Serinibacter salmoneus: one gene and its partner. The protein of the gene in region 2 binds, or shares a complex with, the protein of the main gene of each other region. Links are inferred from orthologs where the notes say so. Each region holds a gene or a part of one and is shown on either strand. Other genes may lie near its edges.

The links.
Region 1: the proteins of mfd (region 2) and uvrA are in contact, whole or in part, in a crystal structure (PDB 4DFC), measured with the Escherichia coli proteins. The link is inferred for Serinibacter salmoneus from one-to-one orthologs.

What each region holds. Positions count from the first base shown.
Region 1 is NZ_PDJD01000001.1:1,441,566-1,456,913, forward strand. What follows is about bases 7,257-10,680. They hold uvrA (excinuclease ABC subunit UvrA), read right to left. Parts: upstream 10,316-10,680; coding sequence 7,457-10,315; downstream 7,257-7,456. Other genes in these bases: uvrC (excinuclease ABC subunit UvrC), read right to left, coding at 7,257-7,460; ATL40_RS06395 (YciI family protein), read left to right, coding at 10,442-10,680. In the rest of the region: tpiA (triose-phosphate isomerase), read right to left, coding at 1-2; ATL40_RS06360 (phosphoglycerate kinase), read right to left, coding at 6-1,214; gap (type I glyceraldehyde-3-phosphate dehydrogenase), read right to left, coding at 1,329-2,336; DNA-binding protein WhiA, read right to left, coding at 2,532-3,512; ATL40_RS06375 (gluconeogenesis factor YvcK family protein), read right to left, coding at 3,567-4,541; RNase adapter RapZ, read right to left, coding at 4,543-5,520; more of uvrC, read right to left, coding at 5,517-7,256; more of ATL40_RS06395, read left to right, coding at 10,681-10,738; ATL40_RS06400 (TerC family protein), read right to left, coding at 10,760-11,776; ATL40_RS06405 (TerC family protein), read right to left, coding at 11,782-12,789; excinuclease ABC subunit UvrB, read right to left, coding at 12,954-15,035; ATL40_RS06415 (OsmC family peroxiredoxin), read left to right, coding at 15,153-15,348. UniProt on the Escherichia coli protein: The UvrABC repair system catalyzes the recognition and processing of DNA lesions. UvrA is an ATPase and a DNA-binding protein. A damage recognition complex composed of 2 UvrA and 2 UvrB subunits scans DNA for abnormalities.
Region 2 is NZ_PDJD01000001.1:2,254,309-2,270,366, forward strand. What follows is about bases 11,925-16,058. They hold mfd (transcription-repair coupling factor), read right to left. Parts: upstream 15,749-16,058; coding sequence 12,125-15,748; downstream 11,925-12,124. Other genes in these bases: ATL40_RS10140 (SurA N-terminal domain-containing protein), read right to left, coding at 11,925-12,016. In the rest of the region: ATL40_RS10075 (VOC family protein), read right to left, coding at 348-755; ATL40_RS15210 (ArsR/SmtB family transcription factor), read right to left, coding at 760-1,569; ATL40_RS10100 (NAD(P)/FAD-dependent oxidoreductase), read right to left, coding at 3,408-4,805; ATL40_RS10105 (Ppx/GppA phosphatase family protein), read right to left, coding at 5,053-6,003; dinB (DNA polymerase IV), read left to right, coding at 6,087-7,316; ATL40_RS10115 (DUF501 domain-containing protein), read right to left, coding at 7,331-7,933; ATL40_RS10120 (FtsB family cell division protein), read right to left, coding at 7,933-8,580; eno (phosphopyruvate hydratase), read right to left, coding at 8,720-9,997; ATL40_RS10130 (nucleoside triphosphate pyrophosphohydrolase), read right to left, coding at 10,134-10,856; ATL40_RS10135 (histidine phosphatase family protein), read right to left, coding at 10,853-11,542; more of ATL40_RS10140, read right to left, coding at 11,546-11,924. UniProt on the Escherichia coli protein: Couples transcription and DNA repair by recognizing RNA polymerase (RNAP) stalled at DNA lesions. Mediates ATP-dependent release of RNAP and its truncated transcript from the DNA, and recruitment of nucleotide excision repair machinery to the damaged site.

The DNA of each region.
Region 1 (15,348 bases), 820 kb from region 2 along the record:
ATCTCTCAGTCCTCCAGTACGGCGAGTCCGGGCAGGGTCTTGCCCTCGAGCAGCTCCAGGGAGGCGCCGCCCCCGGTGGAGATGTGGCTGAACCCGGCTTCGTCGAAGCCGAGCGTGCGGACGGCGGCCGCGGAGTCGCCACCACCGACGATGGAGAACGAACCGGCGGCGGTCGCATCGATCATGGCCTGCGCCACCGCCCGCGTCCCCGCGGCGAAGGCTGCCATCTCGAACACACCCATCGGGCCGTTCCACACGATGGTGCGGGCCTCCTTGATCGCCTCGGCGAAGGCCTCGGCGGAGGCCGGACCGATGTCCAGGCCGATGGCCTCGGCCGGGATCGCATCCGCGGCGACGACCTCGTGAGCGGCGTCGGCTGCAAACGCCTCGGCCGCCACGATGTCCGTGGGCAGCACGATGCGCACACCCTTGGCCTCGGCGCGAGCCAGGTAGCCCTTGACGGTCTCGATCTGGTCCGCCTCGAGCAAGGACTTGCCCACCTCGTAGCCCTTGGCCGCGAGGAACGTGAAGACCATGCCACCACCGATGAGCAGCGTGTCGGCCTTCTCGATGAGGTTGTCGATCACGCCGAGCTTGTCGGAGACCTTCGAACCACCGAGCACGACCGCGTAGGGCCGCTCCGGGTCGGAGATCGCCTTGCCGAGCGCGTCCACCTCGGTCTGCACGAGCAGACCCGCCGCGTGCGGCAGTGCGAGCGCGACGTCGTAGACACTGGCCTGCTTGCGGTGCACCACACCGAAGCCGTCCGAGACGAAGGCATCCACGCCGTCGCCGAGGGCCACGAGCTCGGCGGCCAGTGCGGCGCGCTCGTCGGCGTCCTTGGAGGTCTCGCGCGCATCGAAACGCACATTCTCCAGCAGGGCGACCTCGCCCTCGCCGAGACCGGCCACGGCGGCGTCAGCCGAGTCGCCGACGAGGTCGCCCGCGAGCGTCACGTCCTTGCCGAGGAGTTCACCCAGGCGGGCGGCCACCGGGGCCAGGGAGTACTTCGCGTCCGGGGTGCCCTTCGGGCGGCCCAGGTGCGCGGTCACGACGACCTTTGCGCCGGCGTCCAGCAGCGCGGTCAGCGTGGGCAGTGCGGCGCGGATGCGGCCGTCGTCAGTGATGGTGGTGCCGTCCAGCGGCACATTGAAGTCGGAGCGTACGAGCACGGTCTTGCCGCGCAGGTCGCCGAGGTCAGCGAGCGTCTTCACAGCGTCTCTCCAGTTCGCCCGAGGGCGGAAGGTCGAAGGAATGGGGTGGGACGGACGATGCCCGCGACCGCACCCGGAGGGGTACGAGCGCGGGCATCGTGGTCGAGCGAGAGGTCAGAGCTTGCCGCCGACGAACTCCGTCAGCTTCACCAGGCTCGAGGAGTAGCCCCACTCGTTGTCGTACCAGGAGACGACCTTGACGAGGTTGCCGTTGGAGACCTTCGTCAGCCCGGCGTCGAAGATGCTCTGGTGCGGGTTGGTGACGATGTCCGAGGAGACGATCGGGTCCTCGGTGTACTCCAGGGTCCCGGCCATGGCGCCCTCCGCGGCGGCCTTGACCGCGGCGTTGACCTCCTCGACGGTGACGTCGCGGCCGGCCTCGAAGGTGAGGTCGGTGGCGGAACCGGTGATGGTCGGGACGCGCAGCGCGAACCCGTCCAGCTTGCCCTTGAGCTCGGGGAGCACCAGGGCCACGGCCTTGGCGGCACCGGTGGTGGTCGGCACGATGTTCTGCGCGGCAGCGCGGGCGCGGCGCAGGTCCTTGTGCGGGCCGTCCTGGATGTTCTGGTCACCCGTGTAGGCGTGGATGGTCGTCATCAGACCCTTCTCGATGCCGATGGCGTCGTTGAGGGCCTTGGCCATCGGGGCGAGGCAGTTCGTGGTGCAGGACGCGTTGGAGATCACGTGCTGCGTGGCCGGGTCGTAGTCGGTGTGGTTCACGCCGACCACGAACGTGGCGTCCTCGTTCTTCGCCGGAGCGGAGATGATGACCTTCTTGGCGCCGGCGTCGATGTGCGCCTTGGCCTTGGTAGCGTCCGTGAAGAAGCCCGTGGACTCGATCACGATGTCGGCGCCCAGCTCACCCCAAGGGAGGTTGGCGGGGTCGCGCTCGGCCAGAGCGCGGATGGCCTTGCCGTCCACGACGATGTTCTCGTCGTCGAACTCGACCGACTGGGGCAGGACACCCAGGACGGTGTCGTACTTCAGCAGGTGAGCGAGGGTCTTGTTGTCCGTGAGGTCGTTGACTCCGACGACCTCGATGTCAGCTCCCGAGGAGAGAATCGCCCGGTAGAAGTTGCGGCCGATGCGGCCGAAGCCGTTGATCCCGACGCGGATGGTCACGATGAGTCCTCCATGCGTGTGTCACACGCTCTCGTCCGGTGGCGTGCCCGGTCAGGACACGCGGAGGGGGTCGTCCCCGTTTCTCCATGAACGACCCTACTACGCACCACCGGATTCGCCGGGGGGACCAAATGCCCGCTCAGCCCGTGGCGTAACCGGGCGGGCCGGACCATGAGGCACCAGACCCGGTGTCTGCTACAGGTCAAGCATCTCCGGCGTGAGGATGCTCTCGGTGTCGGGGATCCCGAGTTCCGCGGCGCGCTTGTCCGCCGTCGCCAGCAGCCGCCGGATCCTGCCGGCCACGGCGTCCTTTGTCAGCGGCGGATCGGAGTACTGGCCCAGTTCCTCCAGGGAGGCCTGGCGGTGCTCCAGCCGCAGGCGGCCGGCCTCCACGAGGTGCTCCGGCACCTCCTCCCCCAGGATCTCGAAGGCACGCTGCACCCGGGCCGAGGCCGCCACGGCGGCGCGTGCGGAACGACGCAGGTTCGCATCGTCAAAGTTCGCCAGCCGGTTCGCAGTACCACGGACCTCCCGGCGGGTGCGCCGCTCCTCCCAGACCAGCACCGCGTCGTGGGCGCCCATCCGGGTCAGCAGCGCCGCGATCGCGTCACCGTCGCGGACCACCACCCGGTCCACCCCGCGCACCTCACGCGCCTTGGCCGTGATGCCGAGGCGCCGCGCGGCGCCCACCAGGGCGAGTGCGGCCTCGGGCCCGGGGCAGGTCACCTCGAGGGCACAGGAACGACCTGGTTCCGTGAGCGAGCCGTGGGCGAGGAAGGCACCACGCCACGCCGCCACGGTGTCGCCGACACTGGCGGAGACCACCTGGGGCGGCAACCCTCGGACCGGGCGACCGCGCTGATCCAACAGGCCCGTCTGCCTGGCGAGCGCCTCCCCCTCGCGCACCACCCGGACCACGTACCGGTTGCCCTTGCGAAGGCCTCCACCGGAGACCACGATGATCTCGCTGGAGTGGCCGTACACCTCGGCGATAGCGACCCGGAGACGGCGTGCTGCGGCGGCGTTGTCGAGCTCGGCCTCGATCACGATGCGCCCGGAGATGATGTGAAGACCCCCGGCAAAACGCAGCGTCGCGGACACCTCGGCCTTTCGGCTCGAGGTCCGATCGATGCGAACTCTGGCCAGCTCGTCCTTGGCGGCTGCGGTCAGAGACATGGTCGCCATCCTGCCACCGAACCGCCTCCGCGTCCCACTCCGATCGAGATTGCCTCAACGATCCGTGACGTCACCCCACGTCGCCGTGAACGCATCGCGGTAGGCGGCGGCGAGCCGCAGCGGATCGTGCCGCGCGGTCCCGTCATCGGCCCGCACCTGGCGCAGCAGCAGGCGTGCCCCCAGCGAGCGGGTCACGTCCTCGAGGTCGCTCACATCGTCCACCCAGGCGGGGTCCGCGAGCACGACGTCGGGGCGCAGGTCCGGGTCCACCTCGGCCAGCACGCGCACGTGGTCGGCGGCGGTGAAGCCGTCGGTCTCCCCCTCCTGCTGCTGCAGGTTCAGGGTGAGCGCGAGGTGGGATGCGGTGTGGATCGCCTCGCGCAGGGGCGCCACCTGGAGGTGCGGCAGCACGGAGGTGTACCAGGAGCCGGGTCCCAGGACCACCCAGTCCGCGGCCCGGATCGCCTCCAGCGTCGCACCGCACATCCGGGGTTCCTCGGGTAGCAACCGCACCTGGGCGACCCGGCCGGTGGTGACCGCAACACGGGACTGGCCCCGAACCACGCGGTCGGGATAGCCCTCGCGGTGCACATCCGCCTCGATGACCAGCGGCTCCTCGGCCATCGGCAGGACCCGTCCGCGCACCCCCATGAGCAGCGCGAGACGGGTGAGTCCCTCCACCACGTCTCCACGCTCGGCCCAGGCACCCGCGAGCATGAGGTTGCCCAGTGCGTGCCCGTCCAACGGACCGTCGGTGGCGAACCGGTGCTGGAGCAGGTCGTGCCACGCCCGACCCTGGGGGGTGTCGTCGCACAACGCAGCCAACGCCATGCGCAGGTCGCCCGGTGGCAGGATCCCCATCTCGTGGCGCAGCCGCCCCGAGGAGCCACCGTCGTCCGCCACCGTGACCACGGCGGTGAGGTCAGGGGTCAGATGCCGCAGGGCGAGCAGCGAGGCCGCGAGCCCGTGCCCGCCCCCGAGCGCCACGATCCGACTGGGCTCGATCCGCAGCGGGTCCAGGGCGCGCACGTCACTCCCTCCCGAGGTCGCGGTGCACGTTGCGCACGAGGTGACCCCTGGCCCGCAGCAGCACTCCCAGGCGTTCGCTGAGTGCCACCGAGCGGTGCTTGCCGCCGGTGCAGCCCACCGCCACCGTCAGGTAGTGCTTCTGCTCCGCGACGTAGCCCGCGAGGATCGGGTCCAACAACGCGGCATAGCCCTCGATGAACTCGGCGGCGCCCGGCAGACCGAGCACGTACTCGGCCACGGGGGCGTCCTTCCCCGTGAGATGACGCAGTTCGGTCACCCAGTAGGGGTTCGCGAGGAACCGTGCGTCCACCACATGGTCTGCGTCCAGCGGGATGCCGTACTTGAAGCCGAAGGACTGCACCGTGATCGCCAACGGGTGGGAGTCCTCCCCCGCCACGATCTCGCGCACCCTGCCGGCCAGTTCGTGCACGGTCAGGGTGGAGGTGTCCAGGTAGGTGTCCGCCCGACGACGCAGGTCCTGGGTGAGGTCGCGCTCGGCCGCGATCCCATCGATGATCGTGCCCTCACCCTGCAGCGGGTGCGGGCGGCGCACCTGCTCGTAGCGACGCACCAGGGTGGCGTCGTCGGCGTCCAGGTACACGATGCGGTATTCGATCCCCTGCGCACGGAATGCCTCCAGCACGGCGGAGAGCTCGGCGAAGAACTCCTTCCCGCGCACGTCCACCACCGCCGCGAGACGCCGCACGCCACCGCTCGGGGACATCATCCCCACCATCGGCGCCAGGAGCCGCGGTGGAAGATTGTCCACCACGTACCAGTCCAGGTCCTGCAGCACGGCCGCCGTGCGGGTGCGCCCGGCGCCGGACATCCCGGAGACGATGAGGACCTCGCTCCGCTCGCGCGGTGGCGCCGTGGCCCGCGCCTCCAGCAGTGGGATGCCATCTGGAACGGTCACGGGGTCTGCCTCACCGGGCAGTGCCTCGCCCGCAGGCGGGTCGGGCGGCGGCTTCTCGGTCATGGCTCCAGGATGCCAGGTGCCGCCAGTGCCTCGCTGAGGGTGGCCGCGAGCCGCGGGCCGAATCCCTTCACCGCGGCGATCTCCTCCACGCTCGCAGCCCGGATGCCCTTGACGGAACCGAACTGCTTCAGCAGGGCCTTCTGCCGCGCCGGGCCGAGGCCCGGGATGTCGTCGAGCACGGACCGGGTCATCGCCGCGCCGCGCCGCTTGCGGTGCGCGGTGATGGCGAAGCGGTGGGCCTCGTCCCGGATCCGCTGCAGCAGGTAGAGGCCCTCGGAGGTGCGGGGCAGGACCAGGGGGAACTCCTCCCCCGGTAGCCACACCTCCTCCAGGCGCTTGGCCAGACCGATCAGCGCCACATCCACCACACCCGCCTCGGACACGGCCCGGGCGGCGGCCGCCACCTGGGGGGCTCCGCCGTCGACCACGATGAGGTTGGGCGGGTAGGCGAAGCGGCGCGGCCTGCCCGTGTCGGGGTCCACCCGCCCCAGCGGCACGCCGTCGGCATCCACCTCGGTGGAGGTGGCCGAGGCCTCCCGCTCCTGGGCCAGGCGCCGCAAGCGGCGCGTGAGGACCTCGTGCATCGCCTCGGTATCGTCCCTGGCACCCTCGCCGGACTCACCCCGCACCACGAACTGGCGGTAGTCGGACTTCTTGGGCAGTCCGTCCTCGAAGACCACCATGGACCCGACCTGGTGCGTACCGCCCGTGGTGGAGATGTCGTAGCACTCGATCCGCAGCGGCGAGGCCGGCAGGTCCAACTCCTCCTGCAGCTGCGCGAGCGCCAGCGACCGAGCCGTGAGGTCGCCGGCGCGGCGTGTCTTGTGCAGGGCCAGGGCGCCGTCGGCATTGCTGCGGACGGTGTCCATCAGGGCGCGCTTGTCCCCGCGCTGGGGCACCCGGATCTCCACCCGGGAGCCGCGCGTGTTGCTGAGCAGTTCGGTCAGTTCGGGGGCGTCCGCGGGGAGCACCGGGACCAGGACCTCCCGGGGCACCTCCACGCCACGCTCGGCGTAGACCTGCTGCAGGAGACGCTCGGTGAGCTCGCTCTCGTCGAGGTCCTCCACGCGTTCGGACACCCAGCCCCGCTGCCCGCGGATCCGGCCGCCGCGGACGTGGAAGACCTGGACGGAGATCTCCAGCTCGTCGCTGGCCAGGGCGAACACGTCCGCGTCGGTCCCATCCGGCAGGACCACAGCATTCTTCTCCACCACGCGGCGCAGCGCCGCCAGGTCATCGCGCAGGCGCGCCGCACGCTCGAAGTCGAGCTCGTCGGACGCCTCCCGCATCTGCCGCTCGACGCGCCGCACGAACGTCGCGGTCTCCCCCGCCATGAACCGGCAGAAGTCCTCCGCCAGGTCACGGTGCTCGGCCGGTGAGATCCGACCCACGCACGGCGCCGAGCACTTCTCGATGTAGCCCAGCAGGCACGGGCGCCCGCTGGCCGCGGCGCGCCGGTAGACCCCCGCGCTGCAACTGCGGATCGGGAACACCCGCAGCAGCAGGTCCACGGTCTCGCGGATCGCCCAGGCATGGGAGTAGGGCCCGAAGTAGCGGGTGCCGGCGCGCTTCGCCCCGCGCATCACCTGCACCCGGGGGATCTCCTCGGCCATCGTGACGGCGAGGTAGGGGTAGGACTTGTCGTCACGGTACTTGACGTTGAAGCGCGGGTCGAACTCCTTGATCCAGGAGTACTCCAGGCTCAGTGCCTCCACCTCGGTGCCCACCACGGTCCACTGCACCTGACTCGCGGTGGTCACCATCCGCGCCGTGCGCGGATGCAGGGTGTGCAGCGGCGCGAAGTAGTTGGCCAGACGCGCGCGCAGGCTCTTGGCCTTGCCGACGTAGATGACGCGGCCGGTGGGGTCGCTGAAGCGGTACACCCCCGGGGAGTCGGGGATCTCCCCGGGGGCCGGACGGTAGGAGGCGGGGTCGCTCACGCCCCGACGCGCTCGCGCTCGGGTGCCTCCAGGAGATCCTGCAGGAAGGAACCGGTATAGCTCTCCGGGACGCGGGCCACGTCCTCCGGTGTGCCCTGCGCCACCACGCGCCCGCCGCCGGAGCCGCCCTCCGGTCCCATGTCGATCACCCAGTCGGCGTTGCGGATCACGTCCAGGTTGTGCTCGATCACCAGCACGGAGTTGCCCTTGTCCACCAGGCCCTGCAGCACCTCGAGCAGGCGACGGATGTCCTCGAAGTGCAGACCCGTGGTCGGCTCGTCCAGCACGTAGACCGTGCGACCGGTGCTGCGCCGCTGCAACTCGCTGGCGAGCTTCACGCGCTGCGCCTCGCCGCCCGAGAGGGTCGTCGCGCTCTGCCCCAGCCGCACGTACCCCAGGCCCACGTTCACCAGAGTGGTCAGGTGCCGCGCGATCGCCGGGACGGCGGCGAAGAAGTCCGCCGCCTCGGAGATCGGCATGTCCAGCACCTCGGCGACCGTCTTGCCCTTGTAGCGCACCTCGAGGGTCTCCCGGTTGTACCGCGCCCCCTCGCACACCTCGCAGGGCACGTAGACGTCCGGCAGGAAGTTCATCTCGATCTTCAGGGTGCCATCGCCGCTGCACGCCTCGCAGCGTCCGCCCTTGACGTTGAAGGAGAACCGCCCCGGCCCGTAGCCGCGCACCTGCGCCTCCTGGGTCTGCGCGAAGAGCTTGCGCACGTGGTCCCAGACGCCGGTGTAGGTGGCGGGGTTGGAGCGCGGCGTGCGGCCGATCGGCCCCTGGTCCACGTGGACCACCTTGTCGAGGTTGTCCAGGCCGGTCACCCGCTTGTGCCTACCGGGGACGCGTCGCGCCTTGTTCAGTTCGTTCGCGAGCACGGTGTACAGGATCGAGTTCACCAGCGTCGACTTCCCGGATCCGGAGACCCCCGTGACGGCGGTGAGCACGCCGAGCGGGAAGGTGACCGTGACGTCGTGCAGGTTGTTCTCGCGGGCACCCACCACGGTGACCTCGCGCCCGGGGGTCGGGGCGCGGCGCGTGGCGGGCACGGGGATCGAGCGGCGGCCGGCGAGGTAGGCCCCGGTCACGGACTCCTTCGCGCTCAGCAGCCCCGCGTAGTCCCCCGAGTGCACGATCCGGCCGCCGTGTTCGCCGGCGCCCGGGCCGATGTCCACCACCCAGTCCGCGGCGCGGATGGTGTCCTCGTCGTGTTCGACGACGATGAGGGTGTTCCCGAGGTCGCGCAGCCGGGTCAAGGTGTCGATGAGGCGGCGGTTGTCCCGCTGGTGCAGCCCGATGCTGGGCTCGTCCAGCACGTAGAGCACGCCCACCAGTCCGGAACCGATCTGGGTGGCGAGGCGGATGCGCTGCGCCTCGCCACCCGAGAGGGTGGCGCTCGGACGCGAGAGGGTGAGGTAGTCCAGGCCCACGTCGAGCAGGAAGGAGAGCCGAGCCTGGATCTCCTTGAGCACGGCGCCGGCCACGACCTGCTCGCGGGGCCCGAGCTCGAGGCGCTCCAGCACCTCCTTGGCGCCGTCGATGGACAGGTCGCACAACTGCGCGATGGAGTAGCCGGAGACCCGCACGGCGAGCACCTCGGGCTTGAGGCGGGCGCCCTGGCACACCGGGCAGGGCACCTCACGCATGTAGCCCTCGTACCGTTCGCGCGAGTAGTCCGACTCGGTCTCGGCGTGACGGCGCTTGACGAAGGAAAGCACCCCCTCGAAGCCGGAGGAGTACTGACGCTGCCGACCCCACCGGTTGGTGTAACGGACCTTCACCTCGTGGTCCTCACCGTGCAGCAGGGCCTTCTTCGCGCGGGCGGGCAGGGCGCGCCACGGGACGTCCATGGCGAACCCCAGTTGCTCCGCCAGGGCGGTCATCTGCCGTTGGAAGTACTCGGCACTGCCCTGGGTCCAGGGCGCGATCGCCCCCTCGGCCAGGCTCAGCTCGTCGTCGGGCACCACGAGGTCGGGGTCCACCTCCAGTCGCGTGCCGATGCCGGTGCACTCGGGGCAGGCACCGTAGGGGGCGTTGAAGGAGAACGTGCGCGGCTCGATCTCGTCCAGCGCGAGCGGGTGGTCGTTGGGGCAGGCGCGCTTCTCGGAGAAGCGCCGCTCGCGCTGCGGGTCCTCGGGCTCCAGGTCCACGAGGTCCACGAGCACCAGGCCCTCGGCCAGACGCAGTGCGGTCTCGACGGAGTCGGTGATGCGCTGCTTCGCGCTGGCGCGGACCACGAGGCGGTCCACGACCACGTCGATGGTGTGCTTGAGCTTCTTCTCCAGCGCCGGCGGCTCCGCGAGCGGCACCACCTCGCCGTCCACCCGGGCGCGCGCGAACCCCTGCTGCCGCAGGTCGCGGAAGAGGTCCTCGTACTCACCCTTGCGGCCCCGCACCACGGGTGCGAGCACCTGGAACCTGGTGCCCTCCTCCAGCTCGAGCAGGCGGTCGACGATCTGCTGCGGGGTCTGGGAGGTGACACGCTCCTGACAGACCGGGCAGTGCTGGGTCCCGGCGCGGGCGAACAGCAGCCGCAGGTAGTCATACACCTCGGTGATCGTGCCCACCGTCGAGCGCGGGTTGCGGTTCGTGGACTTCTGGTCGATCGACACGGCCGGGGAGAGTCCCTCGATGAAGTCGACGTCCGGCTTGTCCATCTGCCCCAGGAACTGCCGGGCGTAGGCGGACAGGGACTCCACGTACCGACGCTGGCCCTCGGCGAAGATGGTGTCGAAGGCCAGGGAGGACTTGCCGGATCCCGACAGCCCGGTGAACACGACCAGGCTGTCACGCGGCAGGTCGATCGAGACGTTGCGCAGGTTGTGCTCGCGGGCACCCGAGACGATGAGACTCACGCCGCCATGCTAATCGCGCCCACCCCCATCTCGCACAGATGTTCGAGCAGAGCGGAATCCAGATCGTGCTCGCTAGGCTGATCGCGCGGCCGGGACCGGCCCGTCGCGCAACCACCGGAGGACACCGTGGCCGTTCAGATCGTCGAGTACCGCTACCAGGTGGGCGCACAGGCCGAGCGGCTGCGCGACGAGGTGCGCCCGCGGCACCGCGACTTCCTGCGCACCCTCCTGGACGCCGGGAGCCTGCTGGCCTCCGGGCCGCTGGTCGAGACTCCGGGCGCGATGCTGCTCCTCGTGGCGCCCGATGCCGAGGCGGCGACGGCGTTACTCGCCGAGGACCCGTTCCTGACCGAGGGTGTGGTGGCCGAGGTCGGGGTCCGCGGGTGGAAGCCGGTGATCGGCCCGTTCGCCGACCGGATCTGAGGGACCCGCGGGGCGGGACGGTCAGCGGGAGGCGTCCTCGGCGTCCTGGGTGTCCTGGGTGTCCTGGACGCGCGGCGGCCAGAGCAGGCTCGCGACGGCGGCGATGGCCAGGAAGCCGATGATGACCGCCAGCGAGAGCCAGGTGGGGATCTCCGGCGCCCACGGCACCCCCTGACCACCGTTGATGAACGGCACCGTGTTGCCGTGCAGGGCCTCCAGGATGAGCTTCACCCCGATGAAGGCGAGCACCGCCGCGAGGCCGTAGCTGAGGTAGGCGAGGCGCTCCATGAGCCCATCCAGCATGAAGTACAGCTGGCGCAGGCCCATGAGCGCGAAGATGTTGGCGCTGAAGACGATGAACGGGTCACTGGTGAGCCCGAAGATCGCCGGGATCGAGTCCAGCGCGAACAGCAGGTCGGTGGTGCCGAGCGCGAGGATGACCAGGAGCATCGGCGTGACCATGCGCCGGCCGTCGATGCGGGTGGTCAGGCGCGCACCGTCGTAGTCCGGGGCGACGGGCATCACGCGCCGCACCACCCGCACCAGGACGTTCTCGGAGTACTCCTCCTCGTTCTGCCCGCCGACCATCTTCACGGCGGTGACCAGCAGCACCACCCCGAAGAGGTAGAACACCCAGCTGAAGCGCTCGATGATCGCGGCACCCACGAGGATCAGGCCCGCCCGCAGCACCAGGGCGATGAGGATGCCGATCATCAGGGTGCGCTGCTGCTGCAGGTGCGGCACCGCGAAGGAGCCCATGATGAGGGCGAACACGAACAGGTTGTCCAGCGAGAGGGAGTACTCCGTGAGCCACCCGGCCAGGAACTCCCCCGCCGGCGCGCTGCCGCCCACCGTGAGGACAAGGAGGGCGAACACGAGCGCGAGGCCGACGTAGAAGGCGACCCAGCGCGCGCTCTCGGCGAAGCTGGGCACGTGCGGACGCCGCCCGACGACCACCAGGTCGATCACGAGGATGGCCGCGAGTACCACCAGTGAGGCGACCTCGAACCAGAGCGGCAGCTCGTGCGTGCCCAGCACCCCGATCAGTCCCGCGCGCCGTCGTCGTCGGCCGCGGCGGATGTGAGCGCGGCATCCCGCCGGGACTTGGCCAGGCTCGCGACGGTGGTGATCGTCAGCACCCCGACGATGAAGATCAGCGAGAAGGCGATGGACACCTCGGGCACGCTGACGTGCTCACCGCCGTTGATGAACGGGAGCTCGTTCTCATGCAACGCGTGCAGCACGAGCTTGACCCCGATGAACGCGAGGATCGCCGCCAGGCCGTAGTTCAGGTACACGAGGCGGTCCAGCAGGCCGTCCACCAGGAAGAAGAGCTGCCGCAGCCCCAGCAGGGAGAAGGCGTTGGCGGCAAAGATCAGGAAGACCTCCTGGGTGAGGCCGAAGATCGCGGGGATCGAGTCGATCGCGAACAGGATGTCGGCGCTGCCGATCGCCACCATCACCAGCAGCATCGGCGTGATGTGCCAGCGGCCGTCGTGCTTCACCCAGATCCGGTCGCCGTGGTAGGAATCCGTCACCGGGAAGATCCGGCGCACCCAGCGCACGAGGAAGTTCTCGCGCTTCTCGTCAGTCTCCTCGGTGTGACGCAGCTGCGCGATCGCCGTCCAGATCAGGAACGCACCGAAGATGTAGAACACCCAGGCGAAGTTGTTGACGATCTCCGCACCGATGAAGATGAAGATCGTGCGCAGCACGAGTGCCAGGATGATGCCGACGAACAGCACCTTCTGCTGGTTCTCGCGCGGCACCGAGAACGCGCCCATGATCAGGACGAACACGAAGAGGTTGTCCAGGGAGAGGCTCTTCTCGGTGATGTAGCCCGCGAAGTACTCAGCGCCGTAGGGGCTCGGGAACATCACGAGGATGGCGACCCCGAACAGCAGCGCGATCGCGACGTAGGCCGCCGACCAGATCGCCGCCTCGCGCAGGGTCGGTGCGTGCGGCTTACGGACGTGGCCGAACAGGTCGACGGCCAGCATCGCGACGATGCCGGCCACTGTGACCGCCCACAACCAGACAGGAACATCCATGGGTACACCCTTCGGTACCGACGACTGGGAACCGAAGGTCTTCTCCGGCCGCGTGCGGCCCAGCAGCACCGGGAACCCGCCGTTGGGCGCCGTGGTGACGATGCTGCTGCTCGGGAGTACTCCCCTTCGTCGTCAGAGCATACGCGATGAGGGCGCGCCCGCCCTCAACTCGTGGCGGCCACCATCTGGCGCAACTCCTTCTTCAGGTCGGAGATCTCGTCGCGCAGCCGCGCCGCGACCTCGAACTTGAGCTCGGCGGCTGCGGTGTGCATCTGGTCGGAGAGTTCCTGGATGAGCTCCGCGAGGTCCGATGCCGCGGCACCGGCCAGGCGCTCACGAGCCGAGGAGCCCGTGGGCTTCGGCGCCGCCCCGCCCTTGCGGTAGCCACCCGCGAGCAGTTCCTTGGTGTCGACGTCCTCGCGCGCGAGCTGATCGGTGATGTCGGTGATCCGCTTGCGCAGCGGGGTCGGGTCGATCCCGTGCTCGGCGTTGTAGGCGAGCTGCTTCTCCCGGCGCCGGTCGGTCTCTTCCAGCGCGCGCCGCATGGACGGCGTGATGGTGTCGGCGTACATGTGCACCTGGCCCGAGACGTTGCGCGCCGCGCGACCGATCGTCTGGATGAGGGAGGTCTCCGAACGCAGGAACCCCTCCTTGTCGGCATCCAGGATCGCCACCAGGGAGACCTCGGGTAGGTCGAGGCCCTCGCGCAGCAGGTTGATTCCCACCAGCACGTCGTACACGCCCATCCGCAGGTCGCGCAGCAGTTCGATGCGCCTGAGGGTGTCCACCTCCGAGTGCAGGTAGGCGACCTTCACCCCCCGCTCGAGCAGGTAGTCCGAGAGGTCCTCGGCCATCTTCTTCGTCAGGGTGGTCACCAGCACGCGCTCGTCGCGCTCGGTGCGCTGGCGGATCTCCCCGAGCAGGTCGTCGATCTGCCCCTTCGGGGGCTTGATCACCACCTGCGGATCCACCAGCCCGGTGGGCCGGATGACCTGCTCCACCACGCCGTCGGACTGCCCCAGTTCGTAGTCGCCGGGGGTCGCGGACAAGAACACGGTCTGCCCGATCCGCTCCAGGAACTCCTCCCAGCGCAGCGGCCGGTTGTCCATGGCGCTCGGGAGGCGGAACCCGTGGTCCACGAGGGTGCGCTTGCGGGAGGAGTCGCCCTCGAACATCGCGCCGATCTGCGGCACGGTCTGGTGCGACTCGTCGATGATGAGCAGGAAGTCCTCCGGGAAGAAGTCCAGCAGGGTGTTGGGTGCGGACCCCGGCACGCGGCCGTCGATGTGGCGGGAGTAGTTCTCGATGCCGGAGCACGTGCCGATCTGCCGCATCATCTCGATGTCGTACGTGGTGCGCATCCGCAGCCGCTGCGCCTCCAGCAACCGGCCACCGCCCTCGAGTTCGGCGAGGCGTTCCTCGAGCTCCGCCTCGATGGTGCCGATCGCGCGCTCCATGCGCTCGGGGCCGGCGACGTAGTGCGTGGCCGGGAAGATGTGGATCTCCTCCTCCTGCCGCACCACGTCACCCGTCAACGGGTGCAGGGTGGCGATCGCCTCGATGTCGTCCCCGAAGAACTCGATCCGGATCGCCAGCTCCTCGTACACGGGGATGATCTCCACCGTGTCCCCCCGTACCCGGAAGGTGCCGCGCTGGAAGGAGGCGTCGTTGCGGGCGTACTGCATGGTGACGAACTGCCGCAGCAGCGCGTCGCGATCCACCACGTCCCCCACCCGCAGCCGCACCATCCGGTCCACGTACTCCTGGGGCGTGCCCAGGCCGTAGATGCAGGACACGGAGGCGACCACCACCACGTCGCGCCGGGTGAGCAGCGAGTTCGTGGCGGAGTGCCGCAACCGTTCCACCTCCTCGTTGATCGAGGAGTCCTTCTCGATGTAGGTGTCCGAGGAGGGCACGTACGCCTCGGGCTGGTAGTAGTCGTAGTAGGAGACGAAGTACTCCACCGCATTGTTCGGCAGCAGCTCCCGGAACTCCGTGGCCAGCTGCGCGGCAAGGGTCTTGTTCGGCGCCATCACCAGGGTGGGGCGTTGGACCTGTTCGATGAGCCACGCGGTGGTCGCGGACTTCCCGGTGCCGGTGGCGCCGAGCAGCACGATGTCCTTCTCCCCCGCGTTCAGCCGCTCGGTCAACTCCGCGATCGCCGTGGGCTGGTCGCCTGAGGGCGTGTACTCCGAGACCACCTCGAACGGGGCGACGGTGCGCTGCAGATCGGATACGGGTCGCATGCGACAACGGTACGTGGGCCCTCCGACATCCTGACACCACTCGACACCGACCACACCCACGGGGGCAGGATGGTGACGAGGTGGCGCACGCCACCACCCGTCGACGAAGGGACTGCCATGCCCACCCCCACCACCTCCAGCGCGAGCACGGTCTGGCTCGGCGACCTCGCCTCCGGCTCCGGCCGCACCGAACCCGCCAGCGGCGCCTTCGGCCCCGTGGACGTCTCCTGGAAGTCGCGCACCGGCGAGATGGGCGGCCAGACGACCCCGGAGGAGCTCATCGCCACGGCGCACGCGTCCTGCTACGCGATGG
Region 2 (16,058 bases):
GCGGTTCGGAATACATCGCACGACTGTGCATCGGCTCGCCGCACAGGCAGGTGTCGCGGTGCGTCGCCGTGGGCCGGATGAGCCCGGACGCCGGGAGGCCGTGCGGCTGTACGAGCAGGGCATGACGCTCGTAGAGATAGCGGCCGAACTGGGGGGGGCGGAAAGGAGGTGGTGCGTTCTGCGGGGGTGGCCTGTGGCGGAACGATCCGCCGAAGCGGTCGACGGTCAGATGTCTAGTCACTCGGAGCACACACTCTCGTCGATGGAGAGGTCATTGAGATCAGCGGCGGCGGACATCCGGGTAGTGATCTCGGCGGAAGCGGTCGCAGTCGAAGGAGACCTGTAGATCACTGGCCCCAGCAGGCGTCACCTTGGACGGCGGCAATCTGGATGAGATTTCCGCAGGTGTCATCGAACACCGCAGTCATCGCGGGGCCCATCTCGGTCGGCCCCTGGGTGAACGTCACGTCGAGGTCACGCAGCCGGTCGTACTCGGCCTGCACGTCATCGACGAGAAACTGGGCCGCCGGTATCCCGTCGGCCATCAGCGCCGCCCGGTAGGGCAGTACTGCAGGATGAGCTGCGGGCTCAAGTAGAAGCTCGACACCATCTGGGTCGTCGGGCGCGACGACGGTGAGCCATCGATGCTCACCGACAGGCTCGTCGACCTTGGTCACGAAGCCGAGTGTTTCGGTGTAGAAGGCCAGCGCGGCGGCCTGGTCGTCGACGAAGACGCTGGTGATCGCGATCCTCATTTCGTCAGGCTCCACTGACAGGAAGGTTCCGTGCCGCCCACCGGCGCCCCGGCTCCGGGTCGACGCCAAGGCGCTCGGCGTAGAGTTCGTGGATCTCCGCCCAGGGCCCGTGCGCCTCCTCCTCAGAGAGGTGTCCGCCTGCGAGATGGGGTCCGAGCCGGGAAAGGTAGATTTCCCATCCGGTCGCGGTCTGGGCGGCGGGGAGGTCGTCGATGGTGGTCGTGAAGACCAATCGGCACTCATCCCCCTCCTGCGTCAGCTCGAAGCCCTGCGGCTGACCGGCAAAGATCCAGGTCAACAGAGTCGGTGCCTCGACCTGCGTCACCTCCACGGACATGCCGCCAGCGTCGATGATCTCGCCTGCGACGGGTGTCCAGTCTGCGGCACCCGGAAAGAAGCGTTCCAACTCGGACGGCGTGCTCACCGCCTGCCACACGCGCTCAATCGGATAGCCGAGCGAGCGCTCGAAACGCAGCGCCCACCGACCGTCGATGGTCTCCAAAGTTCCATACGCCTTGGGTTCATTCATGGTTGTTCCTGCTTTCTCTGGATACGGCCAACGGTCGATGATCGCGCGCAGCGGGGCAGTGTCGATGGAGTGGAACTTGTACCGTCCGTCCTTGACCGCGATCACCAGTCCGGCCGCCTGCAACACCTCAAGGTGCTGCGATACGGCCTGGCGGGAGGAGGTGAGTCCGTGCCTCGTAGCCAATCGGCCGCACAGTTCGAACAGGGTCTGCCGATCCCGCTCAAGGAGTTCGTCGAGGATGGTCCGCCGAGTCCCATCGGCCAGCGCTTTGTACACGTCGCTCACACCTCGACATTAGGCAAGCGAACACTTGCCTGTCAATCGCCGCGTAGGCGGGCACAAGGGCCAGGCGCCGCGGCGTGGACGGGCTCGGATGGCGAGAGTCCGCGCGGATGCACGAAGAATGCAGGCCGCCCCGCACTCCAAGACCAGCATGCAGTTCGAGGCACCCCTACGACGGCCCGCTCACCCGGTGCCGAGAGACCTCCACGGCCCCCTTCACCATGTGCATCGCCGACTACTGCAACTGAATCGCCCTGGGTCTGGTGGAGGGTCGCGCTATTGGATTCCGGCGACCTGGTGGCCCTCGGTCTGGTCAGCATAGAAGGCCTGCTCGAACTCCGCTGGTGGGACATCGTCGAGGTAGCCGTGCAGGCGCTGGTGGTTGTGCCAGTGGACCCACCCCAGGGTGGCGAGCTCGACGTCTTCGATCGTCTTCCAGGGCCGCTGCCTGGCGGGTCCGCGGATGAGCTCGGCCTTGTAGTACCCGTTCACGGTCTCAGCCAGCGCGTTGTCGTAGGAATCGCCCACGGTCCCGATCGAGGGGGCTGCCCCGATCTCCGCGAGCCGTTCGCCGTAGCGCAGACTCGTGAATTGACTACCGGCGTCGCTGTGACATCTCAGCCCCGCCAGGTCCGCGCCCCGGGACCAACGAGCCATCTCGATTGCGTCCAGCACGGTCTCGGTCCTCATCGTGGCCGCTGCGCGCCAGCCCACGATCATCCGCGAGTAGGCGTCGATGATGAAGCACACGTAGGTCACCCCCGCCCACGTCGGGACGTAGGTCAGGTCGGTCACCCACAGCTGGTTCGGGGCCGTCGCGGTGAAGTCCCGGCCGACCAGGTCCGGGTGGCGGGCAGCGAGCGGATCAGGCCGAGTCGTGCGCACCCGTTTGGTCCGGCTCACGCCTTTGATCCCCGCGCTGCGCATGAGGCGAGCGACCTGGTCGCGTCCCACCTCCAGCCCTGCCCGTCCGGCTGCCTTCCAGAGCTTGCGGGCTCCGTAGACGCGGTAGTTCGCCTCCCACAACGCCACCAGCTGCGGCCCGAGGACCGCGTCGCGGATCTGGCGGGCCGACGGTGGCCGGCTCCGGCGGGCGTAGTAGGTGCTGGGGGCCACCTGCAGCACGCGGCAGATGCGCTCGACCCCCAGCCGACGGCCCTCAACGACGACCTCGCGGTTGGCGTCGATGAATGCGGCTACTTGGTCTGGCGGTCCAGCTCCGCCCCGAAGAAATGCGCTGCCCGCCGCAGGATCTCATTCGCCCGCCGCAGCTCACGGACCTCCTGCTCCAGGGCCTTCACCCGGGCCGCCTCATCGGTGCTCACGCCCGCAGTGACACCCTCGTCGATGTCGGCCTGCTTGACCCACACTCGGACCGACTCGACCCCGTAGCCCAACTGCGTAGCGACCCGCTGGACCGTGCCCTGCTCAGTCCCAAGCTCCGCCCGCAGCGACCGCACCATCCCGACCGCGACCGCCTTCTCCTGATCGCAGTACCGCCTCGTGGTCGGCTTCCCCGCACTCTGCTCCATCGGCATGTGACCATCCTCGTTTCCAAGCTCAGGCGACTCCACCAAACCCAGGGCGATTCACTACCCGTACTTCATCTGCGCCGGCCGACAAACCCCGAAGTCCAGGCCACCGCCCTTGCTCGCCAGACAGCAAGCGGAAACGGGACGGATCAAACCGGGAACGTCGCTAGTTTGAACAACGACGCTCTGGGTGCCCCCGATGGGACTCGAACCCATACTGTGCCGGGTTTAAGCCGGCTGCCTCTGCCGATTGGGCTACGGGGGCCGCACGCGGCACCGGTGGTGCCGCGTGCGCACAGCGTACGGCGATCAGACGACCGTCGGCGGCTCCGGGAGGTTCTCGCGGCTGGGCGCCGGGGCCGAGGCCGCGATGAACTCGGCCCGCGGGGTGCTCACGCCACCCAGTGCGACCGGTTCGCGGCGGAAGAGCAGCGAGGTGGTCCAGTCCAGCATGATGCGCACCTTGCGGTTCCAGGTCGGCATCGCGAAGAGGTGGTAGGAGCGGTGCATGAACCATGCCAGCGGGCCACGCAACTTGATCCCGAAGATCTGCGCGACGCCCTTGAAGAGGCCGAGCGAGGCGACCGTACCGACGTTCGCGTGGACGTAGTCCACGGGCTCCTCACCGGCCAGCACGCGGGCGATGTTGTCGCCGAGGTGCTTGGCCTGGCGCACGGCGTGCTGCGCGGTGGGGGCACAGAAGGCTCCCTCCCCCACGGCGAGATCGGGCACCGAGGCACAGTCGCCGGCCGTCCAGGCGTTCTCCACGACCGTCCCGTCCTCCTCCACGATCCGCAGCGAGGCATCGGCCCGCACTCGGCCGGTCTCGGTCAGCGGAAGATCGGAGCGCTGCACCGCCGGGCTCGGCTTCACACCGGCGGTCCACACGATGGTCTCGGAGTCGAACTCGGTGCCGTCGGAGAGCACCACGTGTCCGTCCTCGCAGGAGTTCAGGAACGTGGACAGGTGCATCTCGATGCCACGGGCGCGCAACTGCTCCAGCGCGTAACCACCGAGTTCCTCGCCGAGTTCCGGCAGGATGCGGTGGGTCGCCTCCACCAGCACGAAGCGCAGGTCGGAACGCTCGATGGAGTCGAAGTCCCGGCATGCGGAACGAGCCATGTCCTCGATCTCACCGAGCGCCTCGATGCCCGCGAACCCACCACCGACGAAGGTGAAGGTGAGCATCTTCTTGCGACGCTCGGGATCCCAGGTGGAGGCCGCCTCGTCCATCAGGCCGAGGACCTGGTTGCGCAGCGCGAACGCCTCCTCGACCTGCTTGAAGCCGAGGCCGACCTCCGCCAGGCCCGGAATCGGGAGCGTGCGCGCGACCGCGCCCAGCGAGACCACGAGGTGGTCGTAGCGCACCCAGTAGTCCTCGCCCTCGGCCGGGGTCACCCGCACGGCGCGCTCGGCGTGACGGATCGCGGAGACCCGACCGTTGATCACGGTGGCGTTGCGCAACTCGCGGCGATGGGAGGCCACCACGTGGCGCGGCTCGATGGAGCCGGCCGCCGCCTCGGGCAGGAAGGGCTGGTAGGTCATGTAGGAGCGGGGATCCACCAGCACGATCGCCACCTCACGACGACCCAACTGTTTGCGCAGGCGGATTGCGGTGAACAGGCCGACGTACCCCCCACCCAGGATGAGGATGCGGGGCACCTTGCGGGCCGCGGCGCGGGCGGTGGGAGCTGTCGTGGAAGTCACGCGGCCCATCGTAGTAGCGCACGTCCACGCCATACAGGGGGGGACCTGTGTCCCTTGACACAAAGGTCCAGACCGTCGAGGCCGTGCCGCGGGCAACGACCGCGCTCCCGCGACGCCGGCTCGTGCGGGAGGGCTGGATCGCCGCGCCGAGCGTGGAGCGCGGCCGGCAGTACCAAGGTGCCCAGGGTCACCCCGAGGACCTCGCGAGTCAGGGCCAGGAGATCACGCAGTCGCCCGGCGCCCTGGCTCACGCGGATGCGCCGAGACTCAGCGCTATGCCGTCCAGGATGTCGTGCTCGCTCGTGACCACGTGCCGGATCCCGCTCCCGGCGGCCGTCGTCTCGGCCAGGACGCGCGCGATCACCTCGAACCAGATCAGGGCGCCTGCCCCGATCACGTCGACGCGGCCCGGATGCAGGTAGGGCAGCGCCGCCCGCTCCCTCCGGGTCGCCGCCAGCAGATCCTGTGCTGCCGCCATCGCGATCCCCACGGGGAGCTCGGCGCCGTCGATGCGCTCACGCTGGTAGCCGGGCAGACGCAGCGCGTGCGCGGTGGTTGTGGTGATGGTGCCCGCCACACCGACCAGGGTGGCTGTCTCGTGCAACGGCACCTCGGCCTCGGCCCGCCGCAGCGCCTCACGCACGTCCACCGTGGCCGCATCGATCTCCGCCTGGGTCGGTGGATCACTCACCAGATGCCGCTCGTGCAGTCGCACGGACCCGATGTCGAGGGACACGGCGTACTCGGGCGCATCGGTTCCCAGGACCACTTCGGTCGATCCACCGCCGAGGTCGACCACGAGGTAGGGGCCGGGGTGCGCGCGAGAGACGGCGCTGACGGCACCGGTGAAGGAGAGCCCTGCCTCGACGACACCGCTGACGACCTCGGGTTCCACGCCCAGCGCCTCACGCACGCCGAGGACGAACTCGTCGCGATTGCGCGCATCGCGGGTGGCTGAGGTGGCCACGAACCGCACCTGCTGTGCACCCTCGGACTCGATGATCCCCGCGAACTCCCGGGTGGCCGAGAGCGTGCGGGTGAGCGCGTCCGCATCCAGCTCGCCGGTGCGGTCCACGCCCTGACCCAGCCGTGTGATGAGGCCGGTGCGCACGACCTCCCGGGCCTGGCCACCCTCGAGGTCGGCCACGAGGAGACGGATCGTGTTGGTTCCACAGTCAATGGCAGCTACCCGCGTCACACCTGCGACCCTACTGCGGTCGCCGAGGATGTCGGACCCCGCGCGGATCATGCCGCCATGAGCACGCAGCCGGGGATGCGTCGATGAACGCGGGGGCGCAATGGGCCGGCTCGCCGCGCGGGCACGAGGGCGAGGCGGGCATGCTGCACGCCGACCTCGATTGCTTCTTCGCCTCCGTGGCCCAGCGGGACGATCCCCGCCTGCGCGGCCGCCCGGTCGCCGTGGGGGGAGGTGTGATCCTTGCTGCGAGCTATGAGGCGCGGCGGGCCGGGGTGCGCTCCGCGATGTCCGGGCGTGAGGCCCGAGCACGATGCCCGGACCTCGTCCTCGTGCCCACGGACTTCGACGCCTACACGCGCGCGAGCCGGCAGGTCATGGCCCTCTTCCGCGAGACGACCCCCGTGGTCCGGGTGATGTCCATCGACGAGGCGTTCCTCGACGTGCGCGGGTTACGCCACCTGGAGCAGTCACCGCTCCATGTCGCCCGCCGGCTGCGGGCGCGGGTATCGGCGCAGGTCGGCCTGACCGTGAGCGTCGGGGTGGCCCGCACCCCGTTCCTGGCCAAGATGGCCAGCACGGCGAGCAAACCGAACGGTCTGCTCCTGATCCCACCGGAGGGGGAGGACGCCTTCCTCCATCCGCTGCCGCTGGCACGGCTGTGGGGTATCGGTGATGCCACGACAGCGCGCTTGGCCCGGTGTGGGCTGCACACCGCGGGGGACCTCGCACAACTCCCCCGTGAGGTGCTCCTCGGGCTGCTCGGATCCGGCGCCGGAGCACGGCTGCACGCCCTCGTGCACTCCGTGGGCCCGGAGCGTCTGCACGAGGAGGACGGCGCCCCTCAACGCGGATCGATCGGCGCACAGCGTGCCCTCGGGCGAGGACCGCACACGCCCTCGGCCCTGCGAGCGCACCTGCTGGCGTTGGTGGACCGGACCACCGGCCGCCTGCGCGGCGCGCACCTGACCACCCGACGTATCGAGTTGCGGCTTCGCCTCGAGGACTACTCGCGGGCCTCGCGCTCGAGCACCCTGACCCATCCGGTTCAGGCCGATGCGCCCATCGCCCGCACCGCCGTCGCGCTCCTGGATAGCGCCTGGCCACTCCTGGAGCGACGGGGGTGCACCCTGGTCGGCATCGCTCTGGCCGAGTTGGCTCCGGCCGATGCGCTCCAGGAGGAACTCGATCTCGGCCTCAGCGGGGAGCACGAGCGGGCTCGGGCGTGGAAGAGTGCGCGCGACTCGGTCACTGCGCGCCACGGGCACCACGCCGTGGTGCGAGCAAGCAGTCTCGGCGCGCGGCCCCGGGCCTGACCCGTCCCGGCTCCTCAGCAGGTGCAGCGCCCGGGCCTCCAACTCGCGGCCATCGCCGCGAGCGCCTCGTCGCCCAGGGGATTCACTCCCGGCCCCCGTGCCAGCGCGTGCGCGACGAGCACGTGCAGGCACTTGACGCGACTGGGCATCCCGCCCGCGGAGATGCCGGCGATCTCCGGCACCTCACCGAGCTCGGCCCGCCGCTCCAGGTAGTCCTGGTGAGCGCGCAGGTGGGCCGCAGCGAGCCCGGGCTCCCGCGCGAGCCGCTCGGTCATCTGCGCCATCAGCCCGCCTGCCTCGAGGGTCGAGACCGCGGAGACCGCCCCAGGATGCGTCAGGTAGTAGGAGGTGGGGAACGGCGTGCCATCCGCCAGTCGTGGCGCGGTGCGCACGACCGTGGGGCGACCACACACGCAGCGCGCAGCGATCTCCACCACGCCGCGCGGCTCGCGGCCGAGCTGATCGGCCAGGACCGCCAGGTCCTCCTCGCGCACGCGAGGCCGGGGCGCCGCACCCGGGTCGTGTTCCACGCGAGGCCCGGGACGGTCGCGGTGCTGCTGCGGGCCCGGCGGGAGCTGCGTCGTGCTGGGCTCGGGTGCCTCGTTCTCAGCCGTCATCATCCGCCTGCCCGCTCGGTGTCGGCGCCGCCCGCAGACTCGCCCGTTGCCTCGTCCTGCTCCGCCTCGTCCTGCTCCGCCTCGTCCTGGGCCGCCTCGTCCTGGGCCGCCTGGTCCTGGGCCGCGCCGGCGATCTGGACGGAATCCCAGACCGTGACGTACCAGGGCCCCCGCGCTCCCGTCGTCAGCCCGGAGGCCGCCTGTTGTGCCTGCGCGGTGAGGTCCGCGATGGGGTCCTCCCCCACCACGGTCTCCGGGTCCACCACGCGGTAGGAGGTCTCGCCCGGCTCCACGTAGTTGAACCGCTCGCGGGCCTGGGCGCGGACGTAGTCGTCGTCCTGCCACTGCTCGAGTTCGGCGGCGAGTGCCTCCGCCTGTGCCTGGGAGGAGGCGAGGTCGGCGTTCACCTCACGCAGTTGCTCCTGCTGCGTCACATAGGCGCGGAACGTGGGTGCCAGCACCACGAAGGCCACCAGGATCATCACGAGCAGCACGATCCCTCGCAGGGTGATCTGCCGCGGCGCGCGGGTCTCCTCGAGTTCCGCCGCCGAACCGCTCGCCGCTGCGCTGCGCGTGCGCGCGCGCCGTACCCCGGCCCGGCGGCTCGTCCTTGCCGCGGGTCGCTGGGTCTGCCCTCGAGCACTCACCGCCTCATCGTGCCAGGGCAAACCGCCGCCGACGGACGCGGCACGCCGGGAGCACCGCGCACACGAGGACGCCCCGGGGTGAGAGGACTCACCCCGGGGCGCTACGTTCGTGGCCGGCGGGCATATCCGCCCGACGGGCTCAGCCCAGGCGACGGAAGGCGGAGCGACCGGCGTAGGTCGCCGCCTCGCCGAGCAGGTCCTCGATGCGCAGCAACTGGTTGTACTTGTTGATGCGCTCACCGCGGGCGGGCGCACCGGTCTTGATCTGACCGGCGTTCACGGCCACCGCGAGGTCGGCGATCGTGGTGTCCTCGGTCTCACCGGAACGGTGGGAGACCATCGCGGTGAACCCGGCGCGCTGCGCCATGGTCACGGCGTCGAGGGTCTCGGTGAGGGAGCCGATCTGGTTCACCTTCACCAGCAGCGAGGACGCGGACTTCTGCGCGATGCCCTTGGCGAGTCGCTCGGGGTTGGTGACGAACAGGTCGTCACCGACGATCTGGACCTTGTCGTCGACCTTGGCCACGAGGTCGCTCCAGGAGTCCCACTCGTCCTCGCTCAGCGGGTCCTCGATGGAGACCAGCGGGTAGTCCGCCACGAGCTGGGTGTAGTAGTCCACCATCTCGGCGGGCGTCTTGGTGCCGCCCTCGAAGGCGTAGCCGCCCTCGGAGAAGAACTCGGTGGAGGCCACGTCCAGCGCGAGGAAGATGTCCTCACCCGGGGTGTAGCCGGCCTTCTCGATGGCCTCCAGGATGAGGTCGAGCGCGGCGCGGTTGGACTCCAGGTTCGGCGCGAAGCCGCCCTCGTCGCCGAGCCCGGTGGCCAGGCCGCGGGCCTTCAGCACCGACTTCAGTGCGTGGTAGACCTCGGCGCCCCAGCGCAGGGCCTCCTTGAAGGTGGGGGCGCCGGCGGGGGCGATCATGAACTCCTGGATGTCCACGTTGGAGTCCGCGTGGGATCCACCGTTGAGGATGTTCATCATCGGAACGGGCAACACGTGCGCGTTGGGACCACCGATGTACTGGAAGAGCGGCAGCGCGGCGCTGTCGGCCGCGGCGCGCGCAGCGGCGAGGGAGACGCCGAGGATGGCGTTCGCACCGAGCTTGCCCTTGTTGGGCGTGCCGTCGAGATCGATCATGATCTGGTCGATCTCGCGCTGGTTGCCGGCGTCCAGGCCGAGGACCTCGGGCGCGATGGCGTCGAGAACGGCCTCGACGGCGTCCTGCACGCCCTTGCCGAGGTAGCGGCCCTTGTCGCCGTCGCGGCGCTCGACGGCCTCGAAGGCTCCGGTGCTGGCGCCCGAGGGCACACCCGCGCGGCCGGCGCTGCCGTCGTCGAGGCCGACCTCGACCTCAAGGGTGGGGTTGCCGCGGGAGTCGAGAATCTCACGTGCGAGTACGGCCTCGATGGTGGCCATGGAAGCTCCTGTCAGGTTGCTAGCGGTACGCCCCGGGGCCGCACGGCCCAGGGGCACGTCAGTGCGCCCGACACGTCGGGCTCACTGCCCAGGACAACCCTAGAGGATCCTCGCGCAAGGGCGAGCGGGACGTTTGTCACGCGGACGACTCGGCCTCGCGCACCTGCGCACGAAGACCTCGGACCTGCGCGCGCAGCGCCGCCTCGGCATCCACCCCCGCCGCCTGGGCTCGGGCGACCAGGGCCACCAGTTCCGCGCCGATGTCGGCCTCGAGGTCTGCCTGCTCATCCCCGTGCTCGGGGTAGGAGGGACCCACCGCGATGCCGGCTCGCCGGGCGCGGGCGAGCACCTTCTGCGCCGCGGCGAGCGCCGGCAGGGAGGTCGGGACGCCCGCGAGCACGCTGGCCTCACCGGCGACGGCGCCGGTGGGCGACGCTGCGCGCTCCGCCGCCTTGATGTCCTCCCAGGTGGCCGCCACCTGCTGGGCGTCCACCGCCGTCGCATCCGCGAACACGTGGGGATGACGACGCCGCAGCTTGGCCTCCAGGGTGCGTGCTACATCGGCCAGGTCGAACGGGGTGGCGCCGTCGGGTCCCTCCTGCGCGATCCGTGCCTGGAAGAGCACCTGGAGGAGCAGGTCACCGAGTTCCTCCCGCAGCGTGCCGTCGCCGCTCTCGGCCGCCTCCGCGACCTCGTGCGCCTCCTCGATGGCGTACGGCGCGAGGCCGGCGTGGGTCTGCTCGGCATCCCAGGGGCAGCCCCCGGGCGACCGCAGCCGGTCCATCACGGCCACGACATCGCTCATGGCGCGGGCGATCCGCTCCGGACTGCCGAGCCCCGCGGCGCCCGGAGTGCTCACTCCTTCACGCCCGGGGGCACGTTCCAGTGCCGCAGGCAGCGCGCGCCGCGGTCGTAACCGAGCACGCTGCGCGCGGCGGTGCCCATCTCCAGTCGTTCGGCGACGTCGGCATGCAGTTCGAGCCAGGTCGCGGTGAGGATCCGCAGGACGTGCCCGTGCGCCACGAAGAGCACATCGCCCCCCGACCGCAGAACAGGCTCGGCGCGCGCAATCACGCGGGCCGCGCGCGCGGCTACCTCCTCCACGAGCTCGCCCGGCCCGGGGTGGGCGTTGCGTTGCTCGGGTGGCAGGTCGTCGGTGCCGGAGATGGTCAGCGGTTGCCGCACACCGTCCCCGAGCGCGGCCCAGGGGTGCCCGAGCGCCTCGATGACCTGGACCCTCGTGAGGCCCTCGACCGGGCCGTAGTCCCACTCCATCAGGTCCGGCTCCGGCTCGCCGTCGCCATGCCCGAGGAGCTCGGCCGTGTGACGCGCGCGTTGCAAGGGGGAGACCAGGGTGAGCGCGAAGGTACGCCCCGCGAGCGCCTCTCCCTGCGCCCTGGCCTGCTCGACACCCGCCGGGGTGAGGGGGATGTCACTGCGCCCGGTGTGCCGGCCGGTGCGGCTCCAGGCGGTCTCGCCGTGGCGCACCACCACGAGTTCTCCCCAGTCGGCCTTGTCCACCGGCGCCGGCGCAGTGGCTGCCACGACTCAGCCCACCGCCGCGGTCGCGGGTTCGAGCAACCAGGGCCATTGCGTCGGTTGGACCCCGGAAGCACCCGACCACTCGCCGTACAACGGGTTGACCTCGACGTCGGCCTCAGCGGCGCGTACCGCGATCTCCTCGTTCAGCCCGGCCACCGAGGCGGTGTACTGGCTGACAAGCTGGAGTTCGGCGATCTGGATCGTGCCGGGCGCGTAGTCCCACGGTTCCAGTCCCGCGGTCGCCGCGACCTCGTCGAGCAGCGCTGTCGCTTCCGCCTGACTGACACCGACCCCCGCATCGCCGGAGGCCGTCACCACGACGGGCGCGAAGATGAGCGAGGTCAGCACCTGCCCAGGGTCGGAGGCCATTCCGTTCAGGGTGTCGAGATCCTCCACCGTGGCGGCGAGCTCCGCCTGGGTGATGCGTTCACCTTCGACCGTGGCGGCGGTCCCCGGCTGCTGGGTGCAGGCGGTCAACGCAAGAACGGTCAGGACTGGGACGACGGCGTAACGCGCCTGAGAACGCACAGCAACCTCCGGTGGGGCGGGCCAACGCCCTCGATCCTATCCATCGATCGCACCGGGTCACGAGCCGGGCCCGGCCACCGCGGCTGCAGCCGCGACGCTGCTACCCACCACACTGCGCAGCAGGCCCATCACCCACTCCACCAGGGCGAGATCGCGCAGCACCTCCCCACCCACCCGCGCCGTGGTGGGTGCCGGCACCAGGATCGTGCGCACCGCCGCCTTGATCACCGAACGCGGGTAGAGCCGCTTGAGCCTCACGGTGGCGGAGTCGCTGAGCTCAACGGGAGCGAATCGGATGTACTGGCCCTGAATGGTGATGGCGGTGACTCCCAGCGAGCGGGCCAGGGTGCGCATCTCGGCGACGGCGAAGAGCAGTTCGGTGCTCGCCGGGACAGCACCGTAGCGGTCCACGAGTTCCTCGCGGACGGCGGCGACGTCCTCGCTGCCACGCGCGGAGGCGATCTTCTGGTAGGCCTCCAGGCGCAACCGTTCGTGCGGCACGTACTCGTGCGGGATGTGCGCGTCGATCGGCAGTTCGATCGTCACGTCCTGCAGCTCCTCGACCTCCTCGCCGCGGAAACGCTGCACGGCCTCGGACACCATGCGCACGTACAGATCGAAACCGACGCCGGCGATGTGGCCGGACTGTTCACCGCCGAGGAGGTTGCCGGCGCCGCGAATCTCCAGGTCCTTCAGCGCGACCTGCATCCCCGCGCCGAGGTCGGTGTTCGCGGCAATGGTGGCCAGGCGGTCGTGGGCGGTCTCGGTCAGCGGCTTCTCCGGCGGGTACAGGAAGTAGGAGTACGCCCGCTCGCGCCCGCGCCCCACGCGACCGCGCAGCTGGTGCAGCTGGGACAGGCCCATGACATCGGCGCGTTCGAGGATCAGGGTGTTGGCGTTGGAGATGTCCAGGCCCGTCTCCACGATCGTGGTGCAGACCAGCACGTCGAACCGCTTCTCCCAGAAGTCCATGATCACGCGCTCGAGCTGGTGCTCGTTCATCTTGCCGTGCGCCACAGCGATGCGCGCCTCGGGCACGAGTTCGGCCAGGTGGGCGGCGGCGCGCTCGATCGATTCCACGCGGTTGTGCACATAGAACACCTGCCCCTCCCGGAGGAGCTCGCGCCGGATCGCAGCAGCGATCTGCTTCTCCTCGTAGGGACCCACGAACGTCAGGACGGGGTGGCGTTCCTCGGGCGGGGTGGCCAGCGTGGACATCTCCCGGATGCCGGTGACCGCCATCTCCAACGTGCGGGGGATCGGCGTGGCGCTCATCGCCAGCACGTCCACGTTCGTTCGCAGTTGCTTGAGAGTCTCCTTGTGCTCCACGCCGAATCGCTGTTCCTCGTCCACGATCACGAGACCGAGGTCCTTGAATCGCACCTCCCCGGTGAGCAGTCGGTGGGTGCCGATGACGACGTCGACCTTCCCGGCACGCACGTCCTCGCGCACGCGGGCGGCCTCGGCGTCCGTCTGGAATCGGGACAGCGCCGCAACCGTGACGGGGAACCCGGTGAAGCGATCGGTGAAGGTCTGCAGGTGCTGCTGGACAAGGAGCGTGGTGGGGACCAGGACGGCGACCTGCTTGCCGTCCTGGACCGCCTTGAACGCGGCCCGCACCGCGACCTCGGTCTTCCCGTAGCCGACGTCGCCACAGATGAGGCGGTCCATCGGCACGGACTTCTCCATGTCGGCCTTCACCTCCTCGATCGTGACGAGTTGGTCGGGTGTCTCCACGTAGGCGAACGCGTCCTCGAGCTCACGCTGCCAGGGGGTGTCGGGTGCGAAGGCGTGGCCCTGGGTGGCCATGCGGGCGGAGTAGAGACGGATGAGTTCCCCGGCGATCTCCCGTACGGCCTTGCGCGCACGCGCCTTGGTGTTCTTCCAGTCGCTGCCGCCCATCCGGCTGAGGGTGGGCGCCTCGCCGCCCGTGTACTTGGTCACCTGGTCCAGGGCATCGGTGGGGACGTACAGCAGGTCCTGCGATCCCGCGTTCTTCCCCTGCTTGGGCGAGGCGTACTCGATCACCAGGTACTCACGGGTGGCCGGCTTCCCGCGAGCCCCGGCCGCACCGCCGACCGTGCGCTGCACGAGTTCCACGAACCTGCCCACACCGTGCTGTTCATGCACCACGTAGTCGCCCGGACGCAGCGCGAGAGGGTCCACCACGTTGCGGCGCCGGGAGGCCAACCGCTTCGCGTCACGGGCGCCCGCGGTGGCCCGCCCGGTGAGATCGGCCTCCGTGAACAGTGCCAGCCGCAGGTCGGGGGCAACGAAGCCCCGCCCGATCGTGGCCGTCGTGACGTGCACGACACCGGGCTCGGGTGCGGTCTCGAGATCGGACTCCAGGCGCGCCGGCACCTGCGCGGCACGCAGTTGCTCGACCATGCGACGGGCCTGCCCGGCGGCATCGGTGGCCAGGACGAGACGCCACTCCTGGCGGACCAGGTCGCGTAGGTCGCTCACGGCGCGCTCGAGGTCCCCGCGGTAGCCCTCGACATCGCGCGCGGCCAGCCGCAGGTTCTCTTCGTCCCCCGCCGTGTCATCGGCGCCCACCAGGTCGGCGTCGCTGGGCAGCACGGTCAGGCTCCAGCGCAGCAGCCCACGCGCCTGGGCGCGTTCGTACACCTGCGCGAGTGCCACGAAACTCGCCGCGGACAGGTCCAGAGGGACCGAGCCACCGGCCGCCGCGGATGTCCAGGCCGCAGCCAGGAACTCCTCGGTCGTGGCCTGTAGATCGGCGGCCCGGGACCGGATCCGTTCCGGGTCCCATGCCATCAGGAGCGCGTCGTCCTCGACCAGGTCGAGGACCTGGGACATCTCGTCCACGAGTGCCGGGGTGAGGGACTCCATCCCTTCCACCGCAATGCCCTGCGCCATCTTCTCGAGCATCTCGGCCGCACCCGGGAGCGCGTCCCGCAGCCGCAGGGCTCGTTCCCGCACCTCATCCGTCAGCAGGAGTTCACGGCACGGCGGTGCCCACAGGCCCTCGGGCGCCACCTCGAGGCTGCGTTGATCGGCGGCCGAGAACCACCTGATCTCCTCGATCTCATCCCCCCAGAAGTCCAGCCGCATGGGATGGTCCTGGGTCGGAGGGAAGACGTCGAGGATCCCGCCGCGCACGGCGAACTCACCCCGCGCCGTCACCATGTCGGTCCGGGTGTAGGCGGCGGCCGCCAACGCCTCGACGATCTCCTCCATCGGCCGGGTCTGCCCCGCGTGCGCGGCGACCGGCTCCAGATCACCGAGTCCGGTGACGACCGGCTGCATCGCCGCGCGCACGGGCACGACGAGTACCCGGATACGGCCGGTGTGCGAGCCGCCGGTGCCCTCGGGGTCCGGGTGGGTCAGACGCCGCATCACCGCCAGCCGGGTGGCAACAGTGTCCGCCCGCGGGCTGAGCCGCTCGTGGGGCAGCGTCTCCCATGCGGGCAGGGCTGCGAGCGACTCCGCCGGGAGGTAGGCCCCGAGAGCGGCCACCAGGCTCTCCGCCTCCCGACCCGTGGCGGTCAGCACCACGATCTGGGGGGCCTGCGGCGCGAGCGCGAGTTGCGCGATCAGTGCGGGTCGCGCTCCGACCGGGGCGATCACCTCGCACGCACGCCGCTGGGCGAGAGCCCGCAGGGTCGGGTCGATCGAGGGGTCGTGGGCAAGTGCGGACAGCAGTCCGGTGAGCTTCATAGGCGTGTTCTGCGCCGCCGGTCCGAGCGTGGCGGCCTCCCGGCCGCCCAGTCTAGGCGTCCCGGATGGACGCCCGAACCCCAAACCACCACCGCACGCCGGGCGCCGTTACTCTTTCGTGACAAATGATCCCTGCCTGCTCGAGACACAGGAGGAACGTGTCGCTCCCGCTCATGCCCTACCGCACGGCTTCACCGCTCCCCTGCGGCACCGCGGTGATCGGGTCCGCGGACGACACCCTGCGCCATCGAGCAGCAGACGCGGACCGCCCACGCATCCCCGAGCTGACTGCTCCGTGGATCCGGGCCGC